DNA from 2 places in the Streptomyces sp. NPDC102283 genome. Region 1 is predicted to be linked to the other one. Evidence: riboswitches for the same ligand, from Rfam matches in the RefSeq annotation. Region 1 holds a riboswitch; the other holds the start of a gene.
The links. A riboswitch is a leader RNA that binds a small molecule or an ion and turns the genes downstream of it on or off. The one in region 1 is predicted to bind cobalamin.
Positions count from the first base shown of each region.

Region 2: linked by a shared signal. The riboswitch ahead of ACIRJT_RS05630 (CbtB-domain containing protein) and the one ahead of ACIRJT_RS14150 (ABC transporter substrate-binding protein) in region 1 are both predicted to bind cobalamin.

Region 1 covers NZ_JBIWLQ010000006.1:128,932-137,486, forward strand. Annotated here, with positions in the region: gene ACIRJT_RS14125 (nicotinate phosphoribosyltransferase) at 1-900, opposite strand, end outside; gene clpS (ATP-dependent Clp protease adapter ClpS) at 980-1,297, shown strand; gene ACIRJT_RS14135 (DUF2017 domain-containing protein) at 1,368-1,979, shown strand; gene ACIRJT_RS14140 (amino acid permease) at 2,348-3,796, shown strand; gene ACIRJT_RS14145 (Mov34/MPN/PAD-1 family protein) at 3,925-4,347, shown strand; cobalamin riboswitch at 4,385-4,583, shown strand; gene ACIRJT_RS14150 (ABC transporter substrate-binding protein) at 4,621-5,616, shown strand; gene ACIRJT_RS14155 (FecCD family ABC transporter permease) at 5,613-6,653, shown strand; gene ACIRJT_RS14160 (ABC transporter ATP-binding protein) at 6,682-7,479, shown strand; gene ACIRJT_RS14165 (putative leader peptide) at 7,549-7,677, shown strand; gene ACIRJT_RS14170 (MoaD/ThiS family protein) at 7,776-8,054, shown strand; gene ACIRJT_RS14175 (cysteine synthase) at 8,054-8,555, shown strand, end outside.
Region 2 covers NZ_JBIWLQ010000002.1:262,470-282,228, forward strand. Annotated here, with positions in the region: gene ACIRJT_RS05595 (amino acid adenylation domain-containing protein) at 1-6,071, opposite strand, end outside; gene ACIRJT_RS05600 (SMI1/KNR4 family protein) at 7,057-7,617, opposite strand; gene ACIRJT_RS05605 (Dyp-type peroxidase) at 7,963-9,195, opposite strand; gene ACIRJT_RS05610 (pirin family protein) at 9,656-10,621, opposite strand; gene ACIRJT_RS05615 (tetratricopeptide repeat protein) at 10,769-11,134, shown strand; gene ACIRJT_RS05620 (hypothetical protein) at 11,244-11,906, shown strand; gene ACIRJT_RS05625 (CbtA family protein) at 12,103-12,858, opposite strand; gene ACIRJT_RS05630 (CbtB-domain containing protein) at 12,919-13,134, opposite strand; adenosylcobalamin (AdoCbl) riboswitch at 13,180-13,272, opposite strand; gene ACIRJT_RS05635 (histidine phosphatase family protein) at 13,399-13,989, shown strand; gene ACIRJT_RS05640 (4'-phosphopantetheinyl transferase) at 14,236-14,955, opposite strand; gene ACIRJT_RS05645 (metallophosphoesterase family protein) at 14,952-15,932, opposite strand; gene ACIRJT_RS05650 (PI-PLC domain-containing protein) at 16,089-18,302, opposite strand; gene ACIRJT_RS05655 (glycosyltransferase family 2 protein) at 18,372-19,259, shown strand; gene ACIRJT_RS05660 (MraY family glycosyltransferase) at 19,277-19,759, opposite strand, start outside.

The DNA.
Region 1 (8,555 bases):
GGCGATGGCGTACTCGTCCAGGTCCGAGGTCACCACGATCTTCGTGCCCGTCGCCCCCAGCTCGTCCAGCTGCTGCCGCACCCGGTGCGCGACCAGCAGCAGGTCGCCGGAGTCGATCCGTACGGCGCCCAGCTCGGGCCCCGCGATCTCGACGGCCGCCCGGACCGCCTCGGTCACGTCGTACGTGTCGACCAGCAGTGTCGTGCCCCGGCCCAGCGAGTCCACCTGCGCCCGGAACGCGTCGCGCTCGGTGTCGTGCAGCAGGGTGAAGGCGTGCGCGCTCGTGCCGACGGTCGGCATCGCCCAGCGGAAGCCCGCCGCCAGGTCGGAGGTGGCGTCGAAGCCGCCGACGTACGCGGCGCGGGCCGAGGCGACCGCGGACAGCTCGTGGGTGCGGCGCGCGCCCATCTCGATCAGCCGGCGGCCCCCGGCGGCGGCCGACATCCGCGAGGCGGCGGCGGCGATGGCGGAGTCGTGGTTGAGGATGGAGAGGATCACCGTCTCCAGCAGCACGCACTCGGCGAAGGAGCCCTCCACCCGCAGGATCGGGGAGCCGGGGAAGTAGACCTCGCCCTCCGGGTAGCCCCAGATATCGCCGCTGAAGCGGTAGTCGGCCAGCCATTCGAGGGTGGGCTCGTCGACGATCCCCTGCTGCCGCAGGAAGCCGATCATCTCGTCGTCGAAGTGGAAGTTCTCCACCGCGTCCAGCACCCGGCCGGTGCCCGCGACGACTCCGTAGCGCCGCCCCTCGGGCAGTCGGCGGGTGAACGCTTCGAAGACCGAGTGCCGGTCGGCGGTGCCGGCCTTGAGGGCCGCCTGCACCATGGTCAGCTCGTACTGGTCGGTGAAGAGCGCGGTCGACGGAACGCCGACCCGTCGCCCGAGGTCCGCTGAGTTCATGGCTGGGATGCTACCCCCTATTCGTCAAAGTGACGAGATGTGGGGTCCGTTTGTGCACGGGACCCGCCCGGGTGGCAGCATGGGACAGGTGAGCGTTGCTACCCCGCTAGAGATCGAACGTCCCGATTCGGCCGAGGAGACCTTCGTGGTCCCCGAGCCGGACGTCCCGTGGGTGACGCTCGTCCACAATGACCCGGTCAACCTCATGAGCTACGTGACCTATGTCTTCCAGGCCTACTTCGGCTACCCGAAGGACAAGGCCCGCCGGCTCATGATGGACGTGCACCACAAGGGCCGCGCCGTCGTCTCCAGCGGGAGCCGCGAGGAGATGGAACGCGACGTCCAGGCCATGCACGGATACGGGCTGTGGGCCACCCTCACCCAGGACCGCGACTGACCCCTTCAGGGCTCGGCCCGCCCCTCGCCCCGCCCTCACCCGCCCCGTTCGACCCACCATCGGAGAATCCATGGCCGGCCATTTCGAGGCCACCCCAGGCGGCGGCGCGGCCGTCGCGCTCGACGAGGTCGAGATCTCCATCCTGCGCTCCCTCGTCGTCCAGCTGCTCGAACTGATCGGCCCGGGCGAGACGCCCGCCGACGGCGAGGACCCGCTCGCCGCCCTCTTCGCCGAGGGCCCCAGCAAGCCGCCGTCCGACCCGGCGCTCGCCCGGCTCTTCCCCGACGCCTACGGCGGCCCCGACCGGCCCGCCGAGGGCGGAAAGCCTGAGGAGGAGCTGCGCGAGCTGTCCTCCGAGTTCCGCCGCTTCACCGAGAACGACCTGCGCTCGGGCAAGCGCGAGGACGCCGTCGCCGTCGTCCGCACCCTGGACGCGCTCTCGCCCACCGGGGAGGGCGGCGCCGTCCTCACCCTCACCGGCGACGAGTGCCGCAGCTGGCTGCGCTCCCTCAACGACCTGCGCCTGACCATCGGCACCCGGCTGGAGGTCTCCGACGAGGACGAGGGCCAGGAGGGCTCGCTCTACCGGCTCCCCGACGCCGATCCGCGCAAGCCCATGGTGATGGCCTACCTCTGGCTCGGCGCACTCCAGGAAACGCTCGTCGAAACGCTCATGCCGTAATGCCGTAATGCCGTAATGCGGTAAGGCCGTGAACGCGGAGGGCGCCCGCCCGTCACACCGGGGCGGGCACCCTCCGTTCGCTCAACGGACGCTCAGATCCGCATAACGATCGCACCAAGTGATCCGGCCTTTTCGTGCCGGACGGAACCCCTTGCCCGCTTTTTCCTGTGTCGTGCGCCACAGAATGTCCCACGGTGTCCGGTGGCGGCCGTGATAAATCTTCACGACCGCCCGGGGACGCCACCCCTGTTCCCGGGGGCGCCACGAACCGGCCGAACGCCGGCGGCACTCCATCCATATCCGGGGGGATCAGGACCTGATCCGCGGCTTTGTGAGGCGCGGATCGGCGTGGAGAAAGGCGCACCACCATGACATCGGCACAGGTCGACGAGGGACACATCGACAAGGGTCGGCCCGGCGGCGACGCCGGGGACTCCGGGACCGGTGGCGAGGGATACCAGCGCGGTCTGGGCGCTCGTCAGATTCAGATGATCGCCATCGGCGGAGCCATCGGCACCGGGCTCTTCCTCGGCGCGGGCAAAGCCATCGACCGGGCCGGACCCAGCCTCATCCTGGCCTACGTCGTCGCGGGCCTGGTCATCTTCTTCATCATGCGGGCCCTGGGCGAACTCCTCATGTACCGCCCGGTCTCCGGCTCCTTCTCGGAGTACGCCCGGGAATTCCTCGGCCCGTTCTTCGGATTCGTGACCGGCTGGACCTACTGGCTCTTCTGGGTCGTCACCGGAATCACCGAAGTCACCGCCGCCGCCACCTATATGACGTACTGGTGGAACATTCCGCAGTGGCTCTCGGCCCTGGTGTTCACCGTCATTCTGTACGGCGCCAACCTGATCTCCGTGAAGCTCTTCGGTGAGCTGGAGTTCTGGTTCTCCATGGTCAAGGTCACCGCGATCATCGGTATGATCCTGATCTGCGCGGGCGTGCTCACCGTCGGATTCTCCGACGCCGGCGACACCGCCACCGTCGCCAACCTCTGGAACGACGGCGGCTTCTTCCCCAACGGCATCACCGGCACGCTCATGACGCTCCAGATCGTCATGTTCGCCTTCCTCGCGGTCGAACTCGTCGGCGTCACCGCCGGGGAGTCCAAGGACCCCAAGACCGTGCTGCCCAAGGCCATCAACACCGTGCCGTGGCGCATCGCCGTCTTCTACGTCGGCGCGCTGATCATGATCCTCTCGGTCGTGCCGTGGTCCACCTTCGAGCCCGACGCCTCCCCGTTCGTGAAGGCCTTCGAGGAGATGGGGCTCGGCGTCGGCGCCGCCATCGTCAACTTCGTCGTCCTCACCGCCGCGCTCTCCTCCTGCAACTCCGGCATGTACTCCACCGGCCGCATGCTCCGCGACCTCGCCCTCAACGGCCAGGGCCCCCGCGCCTTCACCAAGCTGACGAAGAACGGCCTGCCGCTGGTGGGCACCACCTTCTCCGCCGCCCTGATGCTCGTCGGCGTGTGGATCAACTACCAGTGGCCCGGCAAGGCGTTCACCTACGTCGTCTCCTTCGCGACCATCTCCGGCATGTGGGCCTGGATCATGATCCTGATCAGCCAGATCCGCTACCGCCGCGCGGCCGACGCCGGTCTGCTCCCGCAGTCCTCGTTCAAGGCCCCCGGAGCCCCGTACACGAGCTGGTTCGCGCTCCTGTTCATCGGCCTGGTCATCGTGATGATGGCGATCGACGAGGACACCAGGGTCTCGCTCTACTGCGCACCGCTGTGGGCGCTCCTCCTCTTCGTCTCCTACCGGGTGATCCAGTCGCGCACCGCGGAGAAGAGGAACACCGCCGACACCCACTGACCCGAGGGCGGGCCCCACACCGCCCTCCTCCCGGACCGCCCCGGCCGCCCCAACGGCCGACGCGTCCAGCATGCGGCCCCCGCGTACCACTTACTGGTACGCGGGGGCCGCCTGCATATCCTGGCGCCATGCTGACCATCACCCAGGCGCTCCACGACCAGATCGTCGCCCACTCCCGCGCCGACCACCCCGACGAGGCGTGCGGAGTGGTCGCGGGCCCGGCCGGGACGGACCGCCCCGAGCGCTTCATCCCGATGCTCAACGCCGCCCGCTCGCCCACGTTCTACGAGTTCGACTCGGCCGACCTCCTCAAGCTCTACCGCGAGATGGACGACCGCGACGAGGAGCCCGTGATCGTCTACCACTCGCACACGGCGACCGAGGCCTACCCCTCCCGCACCGACGTCACCTACGCCAACGAACCCGGCGCCCACTACGTCCTGGTCTCCACCGCCGACACCGACGACGCCGGACCCTTCCAGTTCCGCTCGTACCGCATCGTGGACGGCGAGATCACCGAGGAAGACGTGCGGGTCGTCGAGGCGTACTGACCCACCAGGGACCCACCAGGAACCCACCCGGGTGCCCCCGCAGGGCCCCCGTGCGGGTCTGGCACACTGCCCCCAGACCCATCAAGGCAGCAGGAACCAGGAAGCCGGTGCGAATCCGGCACGGTCCCGCCACTGTGACCGGGCCCCCTCCCACGCGGACGGACTCCTCAAGAGGACGACGACGCACCGGAGGGCGGCCCGGAAGTCAGGAACTGGCCCGCCGCCTTCTCGCATCGACCAGGGGACGCGGAAATCCCCCGGAGAGGCCTCGCCATGTCCCGGCGCACCCCCGCGCTCATAGCCGCCGCCGTGCTGCTCCCGCTCGCCCTCACCGCCTGCTCCACCCCGGACGGCGACGCCGCCACCGGGGAGAAGGCCGCGGCGAAGAGCGACGGCTTCCCGTACACCGTGAAGAACTGCGGTGTCACCACCACGTTCGACGCCCCGCCGAAGCGCGTCGTCACCATGAACCAGCACGTCACCGAGATCATGCTGGAACTGGGCCTGAAGAAGTCCCTCGTCGGCACCGCCTTCCTCGACGACCAGGTCCTGCCGAAGTACGCGGAGGACTACGCGTCCGTCCCGGTCATCGCCAAGGAGTACCCCTCCTACGAGCAGGTCCTCGCCGCCGACCCCGACTTCGTCTACGGCGGCTACAGCAGCGCCTTCACCGCCGCCGACGGCCGCGGCCGCGAGGCGCTGAGGAAGTCCGGCATCGAGACCCGGCTCAACACCGAGAGCTGCACCAAGGGCGACCAGCCCATGGACACCCTCTACGAGGAGATCCGCGAGGTCGGCCGCACCTTCGGCGTCCCCGACCGCGCCGAGGCCTGGATCAAGCAGGCCAAGGCCGACAACGCCGCCACCGCGAAGAAGCTCGCCGACCTGAAGCCCGTCTCCGTCTTCGTCTACGACAGCGGTGACAAGACCGCCTTCACCGCGGGCGGTGAGGGCATCGGCAACGAACTGATCGAACGGGCCGGCGGCACCAACGTCTTCGCCGACCTCGACAAGCCCTTCGGCGACGCCTCCTGGGAGAACGTCGTCGACCGCAAGCCCGAGGTCATCGTGATCTACGACTACGGCGCGACCACCGTCGAACAGAAGAAGAAGCGCCTCCTCACCGACCCGGCCCTCGCCGACGTCCCCGCCATCAAGAACGAGCGCTTCGCGGTCATGCCGCTCTCCGACGCCGTCCTCGGCGTCCGCGTCCCCGCCGCCGTCGACAAGCTCGCCGCCCAGCTCCACCCGGGGGCCACCACCCCGTGAGCTGCCGCACCCCCGCACCGCGGCGGCTGCTCCGCTACACCCTGGTGCTCGGCGCCCTCGCCGCGCTCCTCGCCGCCGCCGTGCTCGCCGCACTCGCCCTCGGCTCCGTCCGCATCCCGCCCGGCCAGGTCCTCGACATCCTGACCGGGCGGGCCGAGGCGAGCCCCTTCCGCACGATCGTCCTGGACGTCCGGCTGCCCCGGGTGCTGCTCGGCATCGTCGTCGGCGCCGGACTCGCCGTCATCGGCACCGTCCTCCAGGCCCTCGTACGCAACCAGCTCGCCGACCCGTTCCTCCTCGGCGTCTCCTCCGGAGCCTCCACCGGCGCCGTCCTCGTGATCGTCCTCGGCATCGGCGCGACCCTCGCCACCACCGTCACCATCCCCGCCGCCGCCTTCGCCGGCGCGCTGCTCTCGCTGCTGCTCGTCTACACCCTGGCGCGCGGCGGAGGCGGCCTCACCACCAACCGGCTCGTCCTCGCCGGAGTCGCCGTCTCCTACGTCCTCTCCGCCCTGACCAGCCTGATCCTGGTCACCTCCGCCCGCGCCGACCACCTCCAGGAAGTCCTCTACTGGACCCTCGGCGGCCTCGGCGCGGCCCGCTGGGACATGCTCGCGCTCCCCACCGTCACCCTGGTCGTCGGCACCGCCGTCCTCCTCACCCTGGCCCGCCCGCTCGACCTGCTCCTGGTGGGGGAGGAGGGCGCGACCGTCCTCGGCCTCGACACCGCCCGCTTCCGGGCCGCCGTCTTCGTCCTCGCCTCCCTGATGACCGGGGCGCTCGTCGCCTACAGCGGGGCGATCGGCTTCGTCGGGCTGATGGTCCCGCACATGGCCCGGATGGCCGTCGGCGCCGCGCACCGCGCCCTGCTCCCGGTCGTCGCCCTCGGCGGGGCGGTGTTCCTGGTCCTCGCCGACCTGGCCGCCCGGACGCTCGCCGCCCCGCAGGACATCCCGGTCGGCGTCCTCACCGCGCTGACCGGCGGCCCGTTCTTCCTCTGGATGCTCCGCCGCCGCCCCGAAGGAGCGCCCGCATGAAGACACCACCCGTCGAGGGAGCCCGCCCGTGACCACCCTGCGCACCGAGGGCCTCTCGTACGGCGTCGGCGAGGGCCGCCACCTCGTCGACTCCGTCGACCTCACCGCCGCCGACGGCGAGACCGTCGGCCTCGTCGGCCCCAACGGCAGCGGCAAGACCACCCTCCTGCGCTGCGTCTACGGCACCCTGCGCCCCACCCACGGCCGTGTCCTCCTCGACGGCGACGACCTCGCCGCCCTCCCCGTGAAGGCCCGCGCCCAGCGCATCGCCACCGTCCCGCAGGACGGCCACGCCGGCTTCGAGCTCACCGTCGGCCAGGTCGTCGCGATGGGCCGCGCCCCGCACAAGCGGTTCTGGGAGGCGGACACCGCCGCCGACACCGCCCTGGTCACCGAGGCCCTCGCCCGGGTCGGCATCGCCGCCCTCGAACCCCGTACGTTCGCCTCCCTCTCCGGCGGTGAACGCCAGCGCGCCCTGGTCGCCCGCGCCCTGGTCCAGCAGCCGTCGCTCGTCGTCCTGGACGAGCCGACCAACCACCTGGACATCCGCTACCAGCTGGAGATCCTCTCCCTGGTCCGCGACCTCGGCACCACCAACCTCCTTGCCCTGCACGACCTCAACCTCGCCGCGTACTACTGCGACCGCCTCTACGTCCTCAAGGACGGCGGGGTCGTCGCCTCCGGCACTCCGGAAGAGGTCCTCACGGCCGAACTGCTGGGCGAGGTGTACGGCGTCGCCGCCGAGGTCAGCACCCACCCGAAGACCGGCGCACCCACGGTCGTCTACCTGCCGGAAGGGCTCACCCGCCCCGCGATGTCCACATAACGGTCGCTCACCATCCACCATCTGATACGACACTCGGGTTTCCGCACCGGGAATCGATACGATGCCCGCATGGTTCCCCATGACGTGAGCAACAGGACGCCGGGCACGCTGCTCGTAGCGCGGCTGCACGTCGACCTGTGCAGGCTCGCCAGCGCGATCTGTCCCGCCCGCAGCCTGCCCGTGAGCCGCCCGGCCTGAGCCGCGGTCCGCGCGCCCACCCACACGCACCACCCCCTGCGCGGGGGCAGAAACGCGCGCCCCACGCCACCTCCACGCTTTCGACAGGAGCCCACGCCATGGCCATCGAGGTCCGCATCCCGACCATCCTCCGCACCTACACCGACGGCGCGAAGGCCGTCGAAGGCAACGGGGACACCCTCGCCGACCTCTTCGCCGACCTGGAGAGCCGCCACACCGGCATCCGTGAGCGCATTGTCGACGGCGAACAGCTCCGCCGCTTCGTGAACGTCTACCTCAACGACGAGGACGTCCGCTTCCTCGACGGCATCTCCACCAAGCTCAGCGACGGCGACAACGTCACGATCCTCCCGGCCGTCGCCGGCGGCATGCGCTGATGCGGTACGACTCCCCGCTGGCAGCCGTGGGCAACACACCTCTGGTGCGTCTGCCCCGGCTGTCCCCGTCCGAGGACGTACGGATCTGGGCCAAGCTGGAGGACCGCAACCCCACCGGCTCGATCAAGGACCGCCCCGCGCTCCACATGGTCGAACAGGCGGAGAAGGACGGCCGCCTGACACCCGGCTGCACCATCCTGGAGCCCACCAGCGGCAACACCGGCATCTCGCTCGCCATGGCGGCCAGGCTCAAGGGCTACCGGATCGTCTGCGTCATGCCGGAGAACACCTCCCAGGAGCGGCGCGACCTGCTCGCCATGTGGGGCGCCGAGATCATCTCCTCCCCGGCCGCGGGCGGCTCCAACACCGCCGTCCGCGTCGCGAAGGAGCTGTCGGCCGAGCACCCGGACTGGGTGATGCTCTACCAGTACGGCAACCCGGACAACGCGGGCGCCCACTACGCCACCACCGGACCCGAGATCCTCACCGACCTCCCGTCCA
Region 2 (19,759 bases), on a different contig from region 1:
CGGGCGAGTTCGTTGAGTACGAGGACCCCGCCGGGCCGCAGCAGTGCTCTGGCATGACGCACTGCCTGCACGATGTCCTTGGTGGCGTGCAGGACGTTGTTGGCTATGACGATGTCGTAGTCGCCCGCGCCGAGCCCCTGTGCGCCGGGCACCCGCTCCACGTCGAAGGCCGAGAAGGACACGTACGGCACGTGGTCGGCGAACCGCCGCTCCGCGTCGATCAGGAACGCCTTCGAAATGTCCGTGTAGCGGTACTCAGCGACGTCGCGGCCCGTCAGTCGGGCGAAAACGCGCTCGCTGGTGCTGCCGGTGCCCGCTCCGATCTCCAGCAGCCGGATCCCGTCGCGGCGGGCGTCCGCCTCCGCGCGCACCGCGCCGGCCGTCACGTCGTTGAAGTAGTCGGCCGTCGCGTTCCCCCGGTAGACCGGTTCGACCAGCTCGAACGAGCCGCCCGGGAACATGACCGCCGTGGCCTTCGTCCGCCCGGACAGGATCGCGGGCAGGGCCTCGATCATGCGCTCGGTCAGGCCGGTCTTGGCCGCCGGCTCCGGATCTTCGGCACGGGAATCCTTCCACGCGCGCCAAGCACGCCACGCCTCTTCGAGGCCCGGCGCACTCTTCCCGGGCGCAACGAATTCGCCCTCACGCACGAGTTCCCCGTGGCTCAGCAGCACGGTCACCGTGTGGTCGAGCCACTGGGCCAAGGACGGCGTGATCCCCTGCCCGATCAGGTCGCGACGAACGGGCGCGTCGAAGAGTCCCGCCGCCACGAGCTGGGCCAGCACGAGCGGACGCGCGAGGCTGTCCATCTCGTCCGTGGTGGACGCGCGACCGGACAGGAACGTCCCGACGCTCTCAGGCCCGGCCGCGGCCACGAGCAACGATGCCGCGTCGAGCGGGTCGGCGGCCCGAGGAACCGGCGCCGCCTCTCCAGTCGGCCAGTACCGTTTCGCGGCGAACGGATACGTCGGCAGGCTCACCCGCACCGGCGGATTGGCGCCGTGGTAGGCGTGCCACTCGACGTCGACGCCGTTGACCCACAGGGGCGCGATCTTGTCCCACTCCCCGTGTTCGAGCCACCTGGCGGCCAGGTCCCGCAGCTCCCCGGGGCGAACGAAGAGGCCGAGCAGCTGGTCCTCGGGCCGTCGGGCCGTACCTTCGAACACCGGTCCGCGCGCCCCGCGCTCGACGTAGTCCTGAAGGGTCGCGATCAGCCCGTCCACGTCGTTCGCGACGAAGACCACGCGTTCGGCCATCGCCCGCCGCCCGACCTGGAGCGTGTACGCGAGCGACGCCAGATCTCCGTGCGCGTCCCGGTATCCCGGCAGGAACTCCAGAAGCTGCCGCGCGAGGACGCCGAGACGCTCCTCGTCGCGGGCCGAGAGGACCACCGCTTGGGGGCCGGGGCGTCCGGCGGCCCGCGCACCGGTCGGCGCCTGTTCCAGCACCGCGTGCGCGTTGGTGCCGCCGATGCCGAAGGAGCTCAGTCCCGCCCGCGCTGGCTCGTCGCCGTCCAACGGCAGATTCCGGTCGGCCACGAAGAACGGCGACGCGTCCCAGTCGATCTCCGAGCTCGCCGCGTCGCAGTGCAGGGTCCGCGGAACCTCTCCGTGCCGCAGGGCCAGGGCCACCTTGATGAGGCCGGCGATCCCCGCGGCCGCGTCCAGGTGGCCGATGTTGCTCTTGACCGAGCCGATGCCGCAGTACTGGCTGCGTGCCGTGTAGTGGCGGTACGCCTCGGTCAGAGCCGCGACCTCGATGGGATCGCCGAGCCTCGTGCCCGTACCGTGCGCTTCGACGTAGCTGATCGTGGACGGGTCCGTGCCCGCCTTGTCCAGCGCCTTGCGGATCACGTCGGCCTGGCCGCGCACACCGGGCGCGTAGAACCCCGCTTTGTCGCCGCCGTCGTTGTTCACCGCGACGCCGCGGATCAGGCAGTAGATGTGGTCGCCGGCGGCGATCGCCTCGCTGGCGCGCTTGAGGACGACCACGCCGACGCCTTCACCGCCGGACATGCCGTCGGCGCCGTCGGCGAACGCGCGGCTGCGCCCGTCGCTCGAGAAGTTCAGACCCGGCTGGTGGACGTATCCCAGTTCCCCCGCGGAGAACAGGCTGGCCGCGCCGACGATCGCCTGGTCGGCATCGCCGGACAGGAGTCCCTGGCAGGCGACGTGCACCGCGCTCAGCGCCGAGGAGCAGTTGGTGCTCACCGCCATGCTGGGGCCGCGCAGACCCAGCTTCGTGGAGATCATCGCGGGCACCGTGCCGCCTTGGGCGAACAGCCACGCGGCGTAGGTCTCGGAGCTCGCCAGGACCCGGGGGCCCGAGGCGTTCGCCATCAGAGCCGGGAGGAGGGCGTGGTAGAAGTTCGTGCTCGTGGACGTGGTGACGCTGGTCCCGGGAACGTCCTCCGGGCGGTAGCCGGCGTCCTCCAGCGCCTGCCACGCGTGCTGCAACAGCAAGCGCGCCTGTGGGTCCATGAACTCGGCGTCGCGGGGGGAGATGTCGAAGAACGCCGCGTCGAACTCCGCCCTGCCGTCCACGACCGATCGCTGCGGCACGTATCCGGGTCGGGTGATCAACTCCTCCGGCACTCCGAGCGTGCGCAGTTCCTCGACCGACCAGGAGGTGCCGCCGCTGCGCCCCTCCACGAGCTCGGACCAGAATGCGCGGTGGTCCATGGCTCCCGGGAACCGGCAGGAGATGCCGATCACCGCGATCGCGTCACCGAGCGAGGCGTCGGCGGCCGCCGGAGTGGCAGGGCGCGGATCAGGGTGCTGCTCGGGCTCGACCGACTGCGCCGCGCGTGGTTGTCCAGCAGGTGCCGCTCCAGCAGCTGCCTGTCCAGCGGGCAACAGCCCCGTCAGGTGCCGGGCCATCGCCGCGACGGACGGGTGCGCGAAAAGGCTGGTGGGTCGCAATGAGCAGCCGAACCCGCGGTTGATCCGCTCCACCGCTTCGATGGCCGCGAACGAGTCTCCGCCGATGTCGAAGAAGCCCGCGGCACGGTCGATTTCACGCGAGCCGAGCACCTCTTCGAAGATCCCGCGCACGGTCCGCTCGATGTCGAGCGTTGCCACCGGGCTGTCGGCGGCCGGGCGCGGCGCCGTCCGGGCGGCCTCGGTCAGTTTCGCCCGGTCGACCTTGCCGTGCGCCGTGAGCGGAAAGGCGTCCAGGGCCACGAATGCGGCGGGCAGCATGTAGGCGGGGAGGGTCCTGGCGAGTTCCGCGCGCAGCAGCGCGGCGTCGACAGGCGCGTCCCCGTTCCCGGTGCAGTAGGCCGTGAGCCTGTCCGACAGGCCCACTTGCTCAAGCAGGACGACGCTTCGGCCGATCTCCGGGCGGGCGTCGAGCACCGCCTCGATCTCACCGGGTTCGATGCGATGGCCGCGCAGTTTGACCTGGTTGTCCATCCGGCCCAGGACGACGATCTCGCCGTTCGCCAGCCGGCGCGCGCGGTCTCCGGTCCGGTACAGCCGTCCGGGCGCGAACGGGTTGTCCAGGAAGCGCCCGGCCGTCAGCTCCGGCTTCCGGTGGTAGCCGAGCGCGACCCCGTCGCCTGCGATGTGAAGCTCGCCGGTCACGCCGACAGGCAGGGGGCTCAGGTTCTGGTCGAGGACGTACAGCTGGGTGTTCGCGATGGGGCCGCCGATGGTCACCGGCTCCTCACGGCGCAGCCGCTTGGCCGCGGACCAGATGGTCGTCTCCGTGGGCCCGTACAGGTTCCATGCCTCGCCGCGCGCCACGAGTTGGTCCTTCAGGCCATCGGGTAACGCCTCGCCGCCGCACAACACCTTGACGCCCTCGGTGTTCTGCCATCCGACGCGCACCAGCATGGCCCAAGTGGCCGGAGTGGCCTGCATGACGGTGGGCCGCCAGTCGGCGATCTTCTCGGCCAGCAGCGTGGCGTCGGCGGCCGTGGCCGATGCGCAGACGCCGACCTGCCCGCCGGTGATCAGCGGGAGGTAGAGCTCCAGGGCGGCGATGTCGAAGCTGTGCGTGGTGATGGCCAAGAGCCGATCGGTGGACGCCACTTGCAGTGTGTCCGCCATGGCCAGCAGGAAATTGGTCAGCGCGGCGTGCGGAACTACGACGCCCTTGGGCTTCCCCGTGCTGCCCGAGGTGTAGATGACGTAGGCGGCCGGAGGTGTCGAGGTTCGCGGGTCCGGCGCATCGGCGGTCGTCTCCCCCGCCGCCGCCCGTGCCCAGGCGGCCCGATCATCCGCGCGGTCCGTCAGGAAGAGTCTCGCGTTCGGCGCGCCCACGGCGGCCAGCCTGTCCATCACCGCCTCATGGCAGATGATGAGTTGCGCGCCGCTGTCCTCCACCATGTAGGAGAGGCGTTCGGCCGGCAGCCGGCCGTCCAGGGGCAGATACACCGCGCCCAGCCGCATGACGGCGAGGAGGGCCACGACAAGGTCGATCGACCGTTCGTAGCAGACCCCCACAACGTCTCCGCGGCCGACGCCTCGACGCGTCAGCGCCTGTGCCAGCGCCGAACTGTGCTCTGCGAGTTCGCGATAGGTGAGAGTCCGCTCCCCGCAGGTGACCGCCGGGGCGTCCGGATTCGCCTCTGCCTGCTCCGCGAAGAGGTCCCAGCACGTCCGGTGCGCGGGAAAGGGGGCCTCGGTGCGGTTCCATTCCTCGATGACGAGGCGTCGTTCCTCCTCGTCGAGCAGGTTCAGCCCGCCTATCGGCGACTGCCCGTCCGAGTCGAGGATGCTGCCCACCAGGGTGGCGAAGTGTTCTGCCATGCCCGCGACGGCGTGGGCGGAGAAGGCGTCGGGGTGGTATTTCCAGTTCACCAGGAACCCGTCACCGGGAGCCACGTCCACCGTGAGGTCGTACTCACCCAGCTGGTACAGCCCGTCGACGAGCTCGAAGTCCGTCTCTCCGGTGGCGCGGGCCCGATCGTCCAGGTATCCGGAGAGAGCGGAATCCTGGTAGTTGTACACGATCTGGTAGAGAGGCGACCGCGGATTCACGCCCCGGGCACCGAGATCGCCCACGATCCGGTGGAACGGGTAGGTCCCGTGCTCGAGCACTTCGAGCACCGTGGACTGCACGCGCCGGGCGAACGAAGCGAACGCCTCGGAGCCGTTCGGCCTGCTCCGGACGGGCAGCGTGTTGACGAAGCAGCCGACGACCGGGTCGAAGCGTTCCGTCGGGCGCCCGGCCGCCGGCATCCCGATGACGAGGTCCTCGCTTCCGGTGTACCGGTGCAGCAGAGTCAGGAAGGCCGCCAGGAAGAAGATCCCCGGGCTGATCCCCTGTGAAGCGGTGAAGGCCGCGATGGCGGCGGTCTGCTCCTTCGACAGCCGGCTGCTGTGTACCTCGCCCACATGGGGCGCGTCCGGCGGCAGAGCCACCTGTGAGGGTAACCCGGTGAGCACGTCCGCGCCGGCGAGCTCCCGCACCCAGAACGCGCGGTCCTCCTCGGCACGCTCGCCGGCGAGTACATCCCGCTCCCACGCGACGAACTCACCGAATGAGGCGGAGCCCACCTCGATCGGCACGTCCCGCCCCTCGACCCGCGCCCGGTACGAACGGAACAGCGTGTCGGCGACGAGACGCCCCGACACTCCGTCGATCACGAGGTGATGAACGACCAGCAGAACGTAGGCCTCGGACGCGGAGCGACGCAGGACAGTCAACCTGGTCAAGGGATCAGCGGCCAGGTCGAACGGCCGCCTCGCCCTTTCCGTCAAAGAGTTCACCACCCGACCGGACGGCACGTCGGATATGTCCACGTACTCGACGAAGAAGCCGTCCGCATCTCCGTGGGACAGAAGCGGCCCGTCATCCGTCTCGCGCACCGAGGCCGAGAGAAGCGGATGCCGCGAAAGCGTGTCGCGGAACGCGGCCTGAAGCGTGGCGGTATCCACGTCCGCGAACGAGAAGCACACGGGAACGTTGTACGCGTACGTCTCCGGCTCCATCTTGGCAAGCGCCCACAGGCCGCGCTGCCCCTCGGACAGAGGGATGTCCACGCGTCTGTCGAGCTCGGCCAGTACCCCCGTCGTCGATATCTCGCCGTCGGCGTACATGCGGGCGAGCGCTCGAAGGCTCATGACGAACTCCTTCCTGCCACGCCACCCAGGCATGACACCGCGGCAGAAGATCGCGAGCGAACGCGAGAATTCTGCCCGAGCCCGCACGGAGCAGGCCTCCAGTTGTCTTCCGACGCCCACCCGTGCAACGCCCACCCGTGAACCCGGCCGACTATGACCGCTCCTTGATCATCGTGGTCGAACATCGTGTCCCCGCACCGGGCCACGTTCCCGAGCGGCTCCCGCAGCGGCACCGACTCCGGACTCCGGGTGCCGAAGGTCAATGGGCGGGGTGGTGCGACCGACAGCACCTCGATCAGATCCCACTCGGTGGTATCGAACGACTCGGGATGGCCTGACCGCTGCGACACGCTCACCAGCGCGTCGGCCGGGCCGTAGGACCAGCCGCGGTGGGTACAGGTGTGCTTGCGGATCGAGCGGAAATCGGCGCGGCACGCCAGGGTGCCGCAGTGAGGGCACGAGGCGAGGCAGGCCCGGATCGGGACGAACACGCGGCCCCACTCCCGGCGGGAGGGTTTCGCATCGACACCGGACAGTCCACCGGTCCGCCCTCGGCGTCGACGAGCCCGAGCGGTCGATCGAACGCGACATCCCGGCCGGGCACTTGAGGCCTGTGCGCAGCAACGAGCAGCAGGCGCCCACGGATATGGCCGTCGGTGTCATGACAATGAGTATGACCCGCGGAGCGTTGCGTGTTCTCGCGTTTGTTCCGCTGTGGGACACATCACTTATACGTTTCGACCAGCGAGGAGTACGTGATGCGCGCTGCCGCCGGGAGCCGGCGCCTGACCGATCCAGTCGTCCCCGCACCCGCAGGGGGTGTTCCTTCGCAGGCCTGGTTTCCGGAAGCCCACTCGCGCGACTGCGGTCGCCGCCTCCAACAATGACGTGCCCGGCCCGCCGATCAGGTTCAGCGGTGCCGGTGTCGGAGACGACCAGGATGTCGCGGTCGCCGACGTCGAGTCCGCGACCTGCGTCGGAGGCGCTACTCGGCCCGCCACCAGCCCTGTCCGACATGCCAGTCCCTCACCCAGCGCAGGAAGTCGCCCCCCGGCTGATCGGACGGGCCGTCGGCATAGGGTGCGGCGCATCCGTCTCCGAGCCACCACACCCTGCCGCGTTGCGGCCCGGTCACCACCAGCGTCCAGTACTCACCGGGTTTGTCGCTGCCCAGCAGTACGGAGCCGTGCTGGTAGGTCTGGTGCAATGGAGACGAGTGGCGGGTGTCGTACTCGTACTCCCACTGCCACTCCTCTTCAAGAGGGAAGGGCCGGCCGGGCAGGCGTAGGGCGGTGCCGTCGAACGGCACCGGGCTCAACCAGCAGTCCGCTTCCCAGACGGCCCAGCTGTCCGGTTTCTCTCCCAGGGGCAGCAGTCCCCCCTCGTCGGGCGGACCGTCGTCGGTGCCGTCAGCGACCTCGGTCACGAAAGTGCGATACGGCTCGGGCAACACCACCCCGTGTCTTCGCTCCCACACCAGAAGCTCTTCCCTGTCCAAAGGTCGGTGACGGACCTCTGCCGGAAAGGCTTCACGCAGGCCGACCATCGCAACCGAAATCGCATCTTCCACGCCCTACAGGTACCACCGGGCACCGACACTCCGGCTTCGGACCACTGCACGCGGCGGGTGGACAGCCAAGCTCGGACGGACTTCTTCGCTTGCGACTTCGCATGCCTCCGGCCGGGAGAGGAAGCGCATGGTGTCGGCGGTGGAGATTTGCGGGAAGATCACTTCCGGAGGCTGTGCCGTTCCGGCGGTGACGGAAGCGGAAGCGCCGCGAGCTGAGAAAGGACCGCCTGTCCGGCTCGCCAGGTGCGCGGACGAACCGCGGCGGTGGAGCTGATACGGATATCGCTGAGCTGAGACGCGCCGCCCGGAGGCGTTCGAAGATCATTTACGGGCCCCTCCCTGGCCGAGCAGTGCGGAGGCGTAGAAGTCCGAGTCGTCGGCCACTCCCGGCAGTACGAGAAAGTAGCCGCCGCCCGTGGTAATGCTGAAGTCGGCGAACCGCTCGCCCTCCAGCCGTTTCTGCACCGTCGCGAACTGCCTGGCCAAGTCCCGCTGGTAGCAGCAGAAGAGCAGCCCTACGTCGAGCGTTCCGTCGGGCGCGAGACCTCGGTCCATGTTGTAGCTTCGGCGCAGCAGGACCGAGCTCTCGCTTCCTTGGGTACGCGGATTGGCCCGGCGGATATGGGAGTCCAGCGGCGTGATTCGGCCTTCTGGGTCCCGCCCGTAGTCGGGCAGGTCGCTTTCCTTGCGCCCGTCGAGCGGTGCACCGGTGGCTTTGCGCCGGCCGAAGATCTGCTCCTGCTCGGCCGTCGGGACCCGGTCCCACTCCTCCGCGTGGAACCTCACGGTGCGCAGGACCTGGTAGCTGCCGCCGCGCGCCCAGGCCGGTCCCTCGTGGCCGACCCAGACAAGCCGGTCCATCTCTCGCTTCGATGTGGTGTCGGGGTGCGCCGTGCCGTCCTTGAAGCCGATGAATGACCGCGGAGCGCCCTCGGGTCGCGGTGGGTTCAGGAAGCCGTCGGCCCGCCACCGCGTTCGCAGCAGCCCCGCGGTTTCCCGGGCCAGATCGCGTACGACGTGGAGGACGGCGTCGGGATGCTGGGCGCAGATCTGCAGGGAGAGGTCACCGTGACTGTGTTCGGAGTCCAACCGGTCCCCGGGGAACTCCGGCATGTCCACGAGTCCGGGTGGCCGCACTCCTTCCAGTCCGTACCGCCTGTCGAACAGCGACGCGCCCACGCCGACGGTGATGGTCAGCCGGTCCTGCGGGCCGCGCACCGCCGCTACGTCCGGGTCTTTCGGTGTGACACCCGCTGTCAGGGTGCGGCACCGCGTGGTGAGCTTTTTGAAGAGGGCCGCCAATTCTGTCCGGTCGCGCGCGAGCACGTCGAACGCGACGAAACCGCCGAACGGCTGCTGCCGGGTGAGGATGCCTGCCTGATGTGCACCGTGGAACGGCACCCGGCCATCGCCGGAAGCGCTCGTCGAGATGCTGGAAGCGGGGCTGACCGACACCGTTGCGGCCAGGCCTCCGGCTCCCACCAGGCCCGCGGCGCCTCGTACCAGGGCGCGTCGGCCGGGATGCGGAGCCCGGGCGTGGTCATGTTCTGTCATGGCCGTTCTCTTTCCGGGGGGTCGTACGGCCTGCTCTGTCCCTGTCACCTCTACCCGGCTCGGGCGATAGCTGGGCGAGGGAAGCACCTCTCGCATCCTTTTGGCGTACGGAGAGGTGGGCCATGAGATCTATGGCGGCCGGCGCCGTCCCGCGACCGCCGTCACGCCGTCACGCCGTAGGGCGGAGAACGGCGCCTGCATGGTCGCCGGCTACGTGCGGCGGCACCTCACCCAGCGCCCGGACGGCGTCATCCCCGGCGGTGGTGGGGGCGGGAGCGACAAGGGCGGCGGCCTCCTCGCCCCCTGCGAACTCGTCCTCACCGATAGCCGCCTTGCCCACTCGGCTCTCCCGGGCACCGGGGCGAAGGGTCGGCCTGCGCGGGGTCCTCATTCTCCTGGTGGCCGTCGCGCTGACCGGGTGCACGGCCGGCCTGAGGGCAGTTCGGGCGGTGAACCCGGCTCAGCGCACCCTCCCCCGCGCCTTCAGCGGCACCGGAGGCAGCTCGGGGGCCGGAATCGGAGGGCCGTCGTAGCCCTTCACCTCACCGAAACGGGTGCCGTTCATCCAGTCGTCACGGGCCTGGGCGATCTCCTCGTGGGAACGTCCGATCCAGTTCCAGAACATGACGAGTTCCTCCTCGAAAGGCTCGCCGCCCAGGAGCATCAGGCCGGCGTCGGAGACGGCGCGCAGGGGCAGTTCGGTGCGGCCGCAGCCGAGGTAGAGCATCGAGCCGGGCAGCACGGGGACGCCGTCGACCTCGGCCTCGCCCGACATGGACAGGACCGCGTACTCGAAGTCGGGGTCCAGGGGCAGGCGGGCCTCGGCGCCACCGGCCAGGGCCACGTCGGCGCCGACGATCGGGGTGTACGCGGTGCCGGGCGAGGCCGCACCGTCCAGTTCGCCCATGATGACGGTGGCGGACACGCCGGGGGCGGTGACGAGGGGCAGGTCCGTGTGGTGCTGGAAGTGCGGCTCGATGGTGCGGTGCGCTTCCGGAAGGGCCACCCAGAGCTGCGCCCCGTGCAGGAGCCGGGCGTGTTCCTTCGGGCTCTCCTCCGAGTGGCTGATGGCTCGCCCCGAGGTCATCAGGCCCAGTTCGCGGGGGCGTACCGTCTGCAGGCTGCCGAGGCTGTCCCGGTGGAGAACCTCCCCGTCGTGGAGCCAGCTGACGGTCTGGAGGCCCATGTGGGGATGGGGCGGGACCTGCATTCCGGGCTCGTCGGTGATGTCGTCGGGGCCGTAGTGGTCCACGAAGGCCCAGGCGCCGACCATGCGCCTGCCGAGGTTGGGCAGCAGGCGGCGGACCTCGGTGCTCTCGCCGAGCTGGACGCGGCGGGGGGCGAGAAGCTCACGGACGGGTTCGGCGACGACGAAGCCGCGCCCTCCGCAGACGGAGGGCGTGGCCTGGCGATCGAGATTGCTCATGGCGCTCAACCTATTCCCGTAGGGGCGTGCGGCACCGGGTCCCACGCCAAAGTTTTAGTGGAATGTTCAACCATTGTGCGATGTTGTCATGGCTGAACGTACGGCGGGGCGGCCCGGAACCGGCCCGCACCACACGAAGGAGGACACGTGAGCGAGACCGAGACCTACTACGAGTTCGGCACCGCCGCCGACCGGTGGGACCGGGCGCAGATGTTCTTCGAGGCCAAGGAGTACCTGACGGCCGCGCGGATCCTGGGCGGACTCGTCGAGGAGGAGCCGAGGCAGGTCGCCCCGAGGCTGCTGCTGGCCCGCTCCTACTACCACTCCGCCCGGCTGGGTAGGGCGGAGAAGGAGCTCCGGGCCGTTCTGGAGCTCGACCCGGTGGAGAGCTACGCGCGCCTGATGCTGGGCCGGACGCTGGAGCGCCAGGGGCGGACCGCCGACGCGGCTCCGCATCTGCGGATGGCCGCCGCCCTCAGCGGCGACTTCGGCCCCGGAGGCGCCCTCTCCTGAGCCGCCCCGTGTGAGCGGCCGGGCCCGCACCCCTCGGTGCGGGCCCGGTCTCCTTTACCCGCCGATACCGGCATCGGACAATGGGATCTCCAGGACGAAGGGGTGGGAGATGCACGGATCCAGGAGTGCGGCGTTACGCCGGGCGCGGTCGGCCGCGCTCATCGGGCTGGCGGTGGCGGTTTCGGCCGGCTGCTCCGGCGGCGATGAGGGAAAGAGCGGAGAGGCGGCGGAGCAGGCCGCTCGCCCGCCGGGAGTCCACAGCTGGACCAGCAGACCGTGCGATCTCCTCACGGGCGCGGCGCCCGCCGAGGGCTTCACCCTCGGCAGCACCACCGACTCCGCCTCCTCCGACGCCCGGGAGGACCTCGGCGAGAACGGGGCACGGCCGCTCTACCGGCAGACCGGCTGCCTCGCGGACCTGAAGGCTCCCGACGGCACGTTCTGGAAGCTCAGCACCAGGGCCTCGGTGTACGAGGACCCCGAGGCCGCCGGCCACGCGTACCGCGTCAAGGAGGACCTCGACCGCGCTCACGGGCGCGGGCCCGAGAAGGTCCACGACGCGGCCTACGCGATACCGGCCGACGACCGGGGCCGACCCGGCCGCACCCTCCTCCTGTGGAACGGCGACCTCGTGCTCACGGTCTCCGCGTACGCACCGCACGGGAGCACGGAACACGACGTGCAGCAGGGCCTCGAACGCATCGTCGGCAACGCGGCACGCCGCACCGAGGACGGCCTGCGCGACCACGACGCCTCCTCCCCCGCGCCATGAAGACCTCTGTTCCCCGCCCGCTGCCCCCTGGCTCAGGTCCCCGCCGTAGCAGCGCTGTGAACCTTGCTACCCGCCGATCGCCACCCGCCTCGGCGGCTGTCCGGACGCGAGGGAGCCCGCCGGGGCCACGCCCGGCGGGCTCCTTCGTGTGCGTGCGCGCCTGCGTGTGCGTACGCACACGCAAGGACGATCCGGCTCAGTTCACCGCGCTCGCGGTGCGGTGCGTCGAGGCAAGGGCGGCGGGCGCCAGCAACCGTTCGGTGAGGTGGCCGAAGACGACGCCGAACACGGTCCACAGCGTCGCCTGCACCGCGAGCGTGGAGAGCCGGAACTCCCACAGCAGGCCGGCCGGGAAGTCCTTGCCCACTTCGTCGAAGGAGGGCAGGAAGGCGTAGGCGAGGCCGATCAGCAGGACGAAGCCGGCGACTGCTGCGACGGTCGCGTTCCAGTTGCCCAGGCGTGGAGCGAGCCGTCTGCCGATGATGACGGCGGCGACGGCCAGCAGCACGCTGAGGGCGACCATCAGGAAGAACAGGGCGGTGCGCTCACCGATGGTGTCGGGGTTGCCGACGGCGGGCGGGTTCGCCGGGTATTTGAGGAACGGCACGACGTAGACCGTGAGCAGGGCGGCACCCGCGATCAGCGCCGCCGTGGCCCGGGGGCCGAAGTCGCCGATGCGGCCCAGCGCGTAGCAGAACACGAGGGCGGCGATCCCGCCGACCGCGACGCCGAACACCAGAACACCGGTGGCGAGTCCGCCGGTGGCCTGCGTGGTGCGGCTGACCAACTCCTCGCCACCGCCGTGGTCGTGGCTGTGCGCCTCTTCGAGGGCGATGGCCGCGTCCACCTGGGACTCGCCCAGGAAGTAGGCCACGGCGAGCGCGAACGCGCCCGCGATCAGGCCCGCGAGCATGCCGCGCACGAGCAGAGCTCTGACAGATGTGGAGTTCACGATATTTTCCTGATTCCTCTTGCTTCCCGTGTCCGCTGATTACCTGGTTGCTCAGGTGCCTCAGTGGCAGGGGAAGCCGAGCAGGTGACGGCCGTCGTGAACCCATTCGTGGACGCCTTCGCCCGAGATGAGCGCGGTGGCGCCCTGTTCGGCGCCGACGAAGTACAGCAGGACGAGCATGAGGATGCCGAAGAAGACCGCCCACGGGGCAATGGCCTTCGCCGAGATCGGGGCGACCGTGGATGCCCCTGGCGCCGGAACGGCGGACTGTGCCATGGCAGAACCTCCTGTGGGAACACGCGTCCCTGTCGTGGTGCCTCGGACGAAGGTGCCGGGTCTGACTTCCCCGCGGGCGCGGGTTCACAGTGGCGCGACCGTGCCGGATTCCCACCGGACTTCCGTCGCACCCTCGTCATGGTCGACGTGACCATACCGCCTGCGCGCAGGCACCGCCATGGTCCAATCTGCGGGGTGGCGAAGCGCGGATTCCATGGGACGACAGGGTCCTGGGGCCCCTGATGGGAAAGTGAAGGCAGGGACATGACAGTTCGGGTGACGTTGATCTCACCGGCGATGAACGCCGCACTGCGGGAGGCCCGCTTCGACGGCGACGCCCCCCTGGACCGGTCCGGCCGGGAGCGGGCGCTGGCGGCGGCCGGCGCGGCGCCCGCGGCCGGAATCGCGCTCAGCGGCCCCTCCGAGCGGTGCCGCGGGACCGCCGAGGCGCTCGGCCTGACGGCGCGGACCGAACCGGCCCTGACCGGCTGGGACCTGGCGCGGTGGTCCGGCCGCCGCCTCGACGATGTGGCGGCCGCCGAACCCGCTCAGCTGACCGCCTGGCTCGGCGATCCTTCGGCGGCTCCGCACGGCGGCGAGTCGCTGCGGGATCTGGTCGAAAGGATCGGAGGGTGGCTGGATTCCCTCGGCGGGCCGGACGCACCCGGCGCGGGCTTTCTGGCCGTGGCCGAGGCCGCCGTCGTACGGGCGGTGGTCGTCCATGGCCTGCGGCTGCCGCTGGAGGCGTTCTGGCGACTGGACGTCGCCCCGCTGACGCTCACCGGACTCAGCGGGCGGGCGGGCCGGTGGAACGTGGCACTGGGCCGCCCGCTGACCGCTCCCCCGGCCGGCTGAAAGTCACCGCGCCACCGTCAACGCCCCCGGCCGGCTGGACTCCCTGCACCACCCCCTACAGCCCCCAGCGCCTGCCGAACGCCACCGCGCAGCCCTCGCACGACCCGCCGGACCTCACACGCAACGCGCTCCCCGGCCGCCCCGCCGAACGCTCCCGCGCACCGCGCACCGCGCACCGCGCACCGCGCACCGCGCACCGCGCACCGCGCACCGCGCACCGCGCACCGCGCACCGGCTGATTGCACGTCACACTCCGGCGATCACCCGCCAGTCGGGCCGGACCAGCACCGCCGTGGCGACGATGCCGTCCTCGATCCGCCAGTGCCCGTGCAGAGTCGTCGGCAGGGCCGGGTCCGTGAGAAGCAGACGCGCGGCGAACGTGCCCTCGGCGGCCGACCCGCCCTTAAGCCCCTCGCCGCCCCTCGGATCGTCGACTCGACGGAACGTCAGATCTGCCTGGATGAAGTCGAGTTCGACTCCTGTGACCGGGTACCAGGTCTTGAAGACACTTTCCTTGGCGCTGAACAGGACACGGTCCCAGTGGATCTCGCCCGTGCCTTCCGGTGCGGGCGGACCGATCCGCTCGCGTTCCGCGGGCAGGGTCACCAACTCCCTCACGCCGGTGGGGAGCGGGGCGTGCGGTTCCGCGTCGATGCCCAACGACAGCACGTCCGTCGCACGGGCCAGCGCGGCCGCCCGGTACCCGTCGCAGTGGGTGAGGCTGCCGACGATCCCCTCGGGCCACAGCGGTCGCCCCCGGTGACCGTGGAGCACGGCGACGGGCGGCAGGCCGAGTTGGGCCATGGCGCGCCGGGCGCAGGCGCGGGCCGTCGCGAAATCGTTCCTGCGTTTGGCCACGCTCTTGGCGATCAGTGCCTCCTCCTCCGGGAAGAGGGTTTCGTCGGGGACGGTCTCCGCGCGGGTGGCAGCGCAGGAGATGTCGGCGGGCAGCAGCCGCTCGATCATGAGGAGCCTCCGGGGGTGCGCCGTCGTGCGGACGGTTCGGCGTCGGTGCGGGCCGGTGGGGCGGGTTCGCCCTCGTAGGGGAGGATCTGCCGCAGCAGGCCGCGCGGGTGCCCTCTCTCACGCCACTCCCTGGGGTAGCCGATGGAGACCTCCTCGAAGCGCACCCCGTCGTACCAGGTCGTACGGGGAATGTGCAGGTGTCCGTAGACGACGGCGGTGACGTTGAAGCGGCGGTGCCAGTCGGCGGTCAGTTCGGTGCCGCACCACTGGGCGAACTCCGGGTACCACATCACCGACGTGGGTTCCCGGACCAGCGGCCAGTGCCCGGCGAGGACGAGAGGTATCCCGGTGTCGTGCTCCGCGAGCCGGCGTCCGGTCGTGGCGACCCGCGCGCGGCACCAGTCGTCCCGCGTCGGATAGGGGTCCGGGTGCAGGAGGTATTCGTCGTTGCAGACGATGCCGGACTCGTGCGCGACGGCCAGCGACTCCTCCTTCGTATGCGTTCCCGGGGCGCGGAAGGTGTAGTCGTACAGGAGGAAGAGCGGCGCGATCGCCACCGGTCCGTCCGGGCCCGGCCAGAGCGGGAACGGGTCTTCCGGAGTCGTCACTCCGAGGTCCCGGCACAGCTCGACGAGGTGGTCGTAGCGGGCCTGGCCGCGCAGTTGGACCGGGTCCTTGGGCAGCGTCCACAACTCGTGGTTGCCGGGGGTCCAGATCACGTGGGCGAAGCGCTCCGCGAGGAGTCCGAGCGTCCACCGGATGTCCTCGGGCGTCTCCGCCACATCGCCGGCGACGATCAGCCAGTCCGCGTCGGACGTCGGATGCAGGGACTCCACGATGGCGCGGTTGTCGGTCACCGCGGCGTGCAGGTCGCTCACGGCCAGCAGACGGCCCGCGCCCTGCTGTCGGCGCCCGTCGCCGGGGGCGGGAACGGCGGCGGGAGCACCGTGCGGTGCTGGGTCGCTCGGAGGCGTCATGGGCGCTGTCTTCCCGATCTGTCGGCAGTGGTCCGGCTCCGTCCGCACGGTGGGGAGCCGCTGGGAAGGTAGCCTCTCACGCTCCCCTCGTGGTTCCCCCGGGGTTTCGGACGGCGGGCACGTCGGACAGAGATCCGCCGCGTCGGTGACGTCTCGTCAGTCGCGCTCTGTCCGGGTGAAGTTCAGCTCGTCCACCGCGCCGAGCGCGTCGCCGACCGTCGTGTAGTCGACGGCGATGAAGGTGACCGGACTGCCGCGTTCCGCCTCGCAGGCCCGGGTCCGCTCCAGGACCCAGTCGCGGGCGTTGACGCGACCGGCGTCCAGGCGGCTGCCGCCCGCGTTCGTGATGAAGTGATTGAGCAGGAAGAGCTGTTTCCCGGTGCCGCCCCGGTGGGGCGCGCACGTCATCTCGGACGGGCTCCGGAAGGCGAACGGGGTCTCCATTGCGTACCGGTAGAAGTTGCGGTACCAGGGCGCCGGACCGTCGGCCTTCTCGGCGAACACCACCAGGCGCCGACCGCTGTCGATCATCTCCTCCAGGGTGGGCCACGGGGCGTCCGGGTCCGCCGAGGGGGTGTGCAGGAGGTCCTCCAGGCCGGCGGCGCGGAACGCCTTCTCGGTGTCCTCGGGGCTGACGTCGTCCTGGACGATGAGCGTCACGATCTCGGTGGGGTGGGCGCGCAGCCAGTCGCCGATGTCCTCCAGGGTCGGGACCAGCTCGACGGCCCCGGCGCGGCAGACCCCGTGGCAGAGCCAGAGTCCCTCGCGCGGCGGGTTGGCCCGGTCGATGGCACCGGAGATCAGGCGCCGTTGCTCGGGGGTGAATTCCGGTGAGTCGAGGCGCGCGGCGATGTCCTGCGGGCGTTCCCAGCGGTATGTGTCCAGCTGGAGGGCCCGGACGCCCGTGTTGAGTTGGGTGGTGATGTCGGGGTCCTGGAGGGGGCCGATGAACCGGTCCGCGGTGGTGGACATGGCGTTGTGCGAGGTGAGGTAGGCGGCTTCGTCGTAGCGCAGTTCGCACAGGCGGCTGCTGCCCAGGCACTGGCGGGGTGCGGACGGGCCGAACACGGGCGGCACGAGCAGTACGCCGGCCAGTGCGGCACAGGCCACGCCCCCAGCGGTCGTCCGCAGCGCTGTCGGGGTCGGCATCCGGCCCGGGCGCACCAGCAGCGCCCAGCCCACCCCCGTGAGGAGTACTCCGCCGAGGAGGGCCGTGAGGGCGGCGCTCAGCCCGGTGGCGACCGCCTGGTCCACGGCGTTGCGCTGGAGGTCGTCGATGAGCGAGGTGACGCTCGGGGCCCAGGAGGACGGTGTGGTGAGGAGGTGTCCTCCGGTGACCGGCCGGGCCAGGAGCACGGCCGCGGCGGTCAGGACGCCCGCGCAGGCGAGCGCCTGTCCCAGGCGCATCAGCCGGCGGGCCGGGGCGGCGGGACCGGTGAACCAGAGCGTCGTGAGGGCGGCCAGTGCGAGGGCGAGGGCGAGGGCCTGCACCAGGGTCAGGAGGCCGATGGCCTCACGGGCCCGCTCCAGGGCCGCGAGGTCCGTCCCGGCGGTGGTCAGGGTGTCGGTGAGGTCCCACGTACCGTCCTGGAGGGCCGTACGAAGGTCGGCGGCGGCGGTCCGTGAGCCGTCGGAGAGCGCGGCGGCCGCGGTGGCAGCAAGGGCGGTCGACACGTCTCCCTCCCCCAGGGCCACCTCGATCTCGGGGCGCAGCGCCGGCCGCTCCCGCTCCGGGACCGCCGCGAGGAGGACGTCGGCGGCGCGGTCGGCCTGGTCCTCGGTGAGCGGCAGCGTGGGCAGGTTCGGGGCGCGGCCCTCCTTGAGCGCGTCGAGCGCCGTGGCGAGGTCGGCGGTGAAGCGTTCGAAGTCCGGCTGCTCGCGGCCCTGGATACTGGCCACCAGGTCGCCGAAGTAGACGCGTGCGAGATCGGCGAGGTTCTCCAGCACCGGGGCCAGGTCGACGGTCAGCCGGAGCTCCTCGCGGTCACCGCGCAGATAGCCGGTCACCGCCTCGATCTGCTGGTCGGTGAGGGCCCGGACCGTGGCGGGCGGCAGCACGACCTTGATGTTCGACGTCACCAGCGCCTCGGGCACGGGCAGGTGGGCGAGCAGGTCGCGGGTGACGGGAGAGGTCTCCGGGTCGACGAGCACCTCGCTGTAGAGGCGGTCGTAGGCCGACTCCTCGTCCAGCACCGCCTGGTAGAAGCCGGGCGAGGCGACCGTGGACCGGACGGTCGCGGCCAGGGCGACCGTCGCCACGCACAGGACGGCCAGCAGGAAGGCGAGCACCGGCACGAGACGGCCGGACCGGCGCGGGGACATGGATCCCCACGCCGGCCCGAGCGGGTTCGCGGACGGTTCGGCGCTCACCCGCCCAGCCTATGCGGAATATCGTCTTTTATGTATGAATGATGAGACTGAGGAGCTGAGGAGCCCGCTGTGCACTCCGTTCACCTGGCCGTGCTGATGACGAGTCACGACCGCCGCGCGCGCACCCTGTCCGCGCTGCGCGCCCTGGAGGAACAGCGCGGGCTCCCCGCCGGGACGACGCTGGGCGTGCATCTCGTGGACACCGGCAGCACCGACGGTACGCCGGAAGCGGTCCGGCTGCGGCATCCGGCGGTGGAGGTCATGTCGGTGGGCGCGGACGTCTCCCGCAACCAGGCGCTGCGCGTCGCGAGCCGCAACAGCCGGAGCGGCGGCGGGGGCGGCGGTCCGCTCGGCGGCGCGCCCGGCGGGCCGACCCATGCGTGGACGCATCAGCTCTGGCTCGACGACGGGGTCCAACTGCTCCCGGACGCCCTCGCGACCCTGTTGCGCACGGCCGGGGTGGCCGGGCCCGGGGCCGTCGTCGTGGGTGCGGTGCGGAACGCGTACGGGGACACGGTGTACTCCGGCCGGCGGGGCCGGTCCTTGGCGCTCGTCGAGCCCGGCGAGCACCGGCCCGAGCCCTGCGACACGTACGACGGGCGCGTGGTCCTGGTGCCCCGCGCCGTGTACGACCTCGTCGGGGACCCCGACAAGGTCTTCCGCCACCGGATGGCCGACTACGACCACGGCTGCCGTGCGCGGCGGGCCGGAGTGAGCGCGTTCGTCGCGCCGGGTCACGCCGGTGAGTGCGTGGGCGGGCCGGGCGTTCCCGGATCCCGGGAGCCCGGGATCGGCGTCCGGGAGGCTCTGCGCCGCGCGACCTCGGTACAGGAGCTGCCGCTCCGCCCGTGGTGGGTGTACTGCCTGCGGCACACCTGGCCGTGGGCGCCTTGTCTGATGCTCGCCCCGTACGCGCGCACCGCGGCCCGCGCGACGCTCGGCCGGCTGCGGGGGTGATCACGGGCCGGGCGGTGTCAGCTTCGCTCGGCGGCGACCGCGGCGGACCGGCCGCTGGGCGGGGGCGGCACCGTGGGGTGCCTCGCGGCGGTCCCGGCGGAGGCGGAGGCCGCGCCCTTCCCCGGAGCCTGCCCCGTGACACCCGGCGTGAACGCGGCGGAGGGGATCGCGGCGCCGGTGGCGGGCGCCGTGGCGCGCCGGGCGGCGGTACGGGGCGGGGCGTACCCCGGGATCCTCAGCAGGGCGAACACGGCGGCCACGGTCCCGGCGAGCGGCAGGAGGAGGAACGCGGGATGCAGCAGGTCCGCGTACACCAGGGTCGCGGTGGTGACGGGCACAGCCGCCCACAGGGCGAGGAGGACCGCCGCGCCCGGCACGGTGACGCGGACCCGGCGCAGGCGGTGCGCGATGTGGTCGTCCGCGTCGCGCAGCGGGGAACGCGCGGCGCGGCGGCGGGAGATCAGGACCAGGGCGGTGTCGGCGAGGGCCACCGTCGCCAG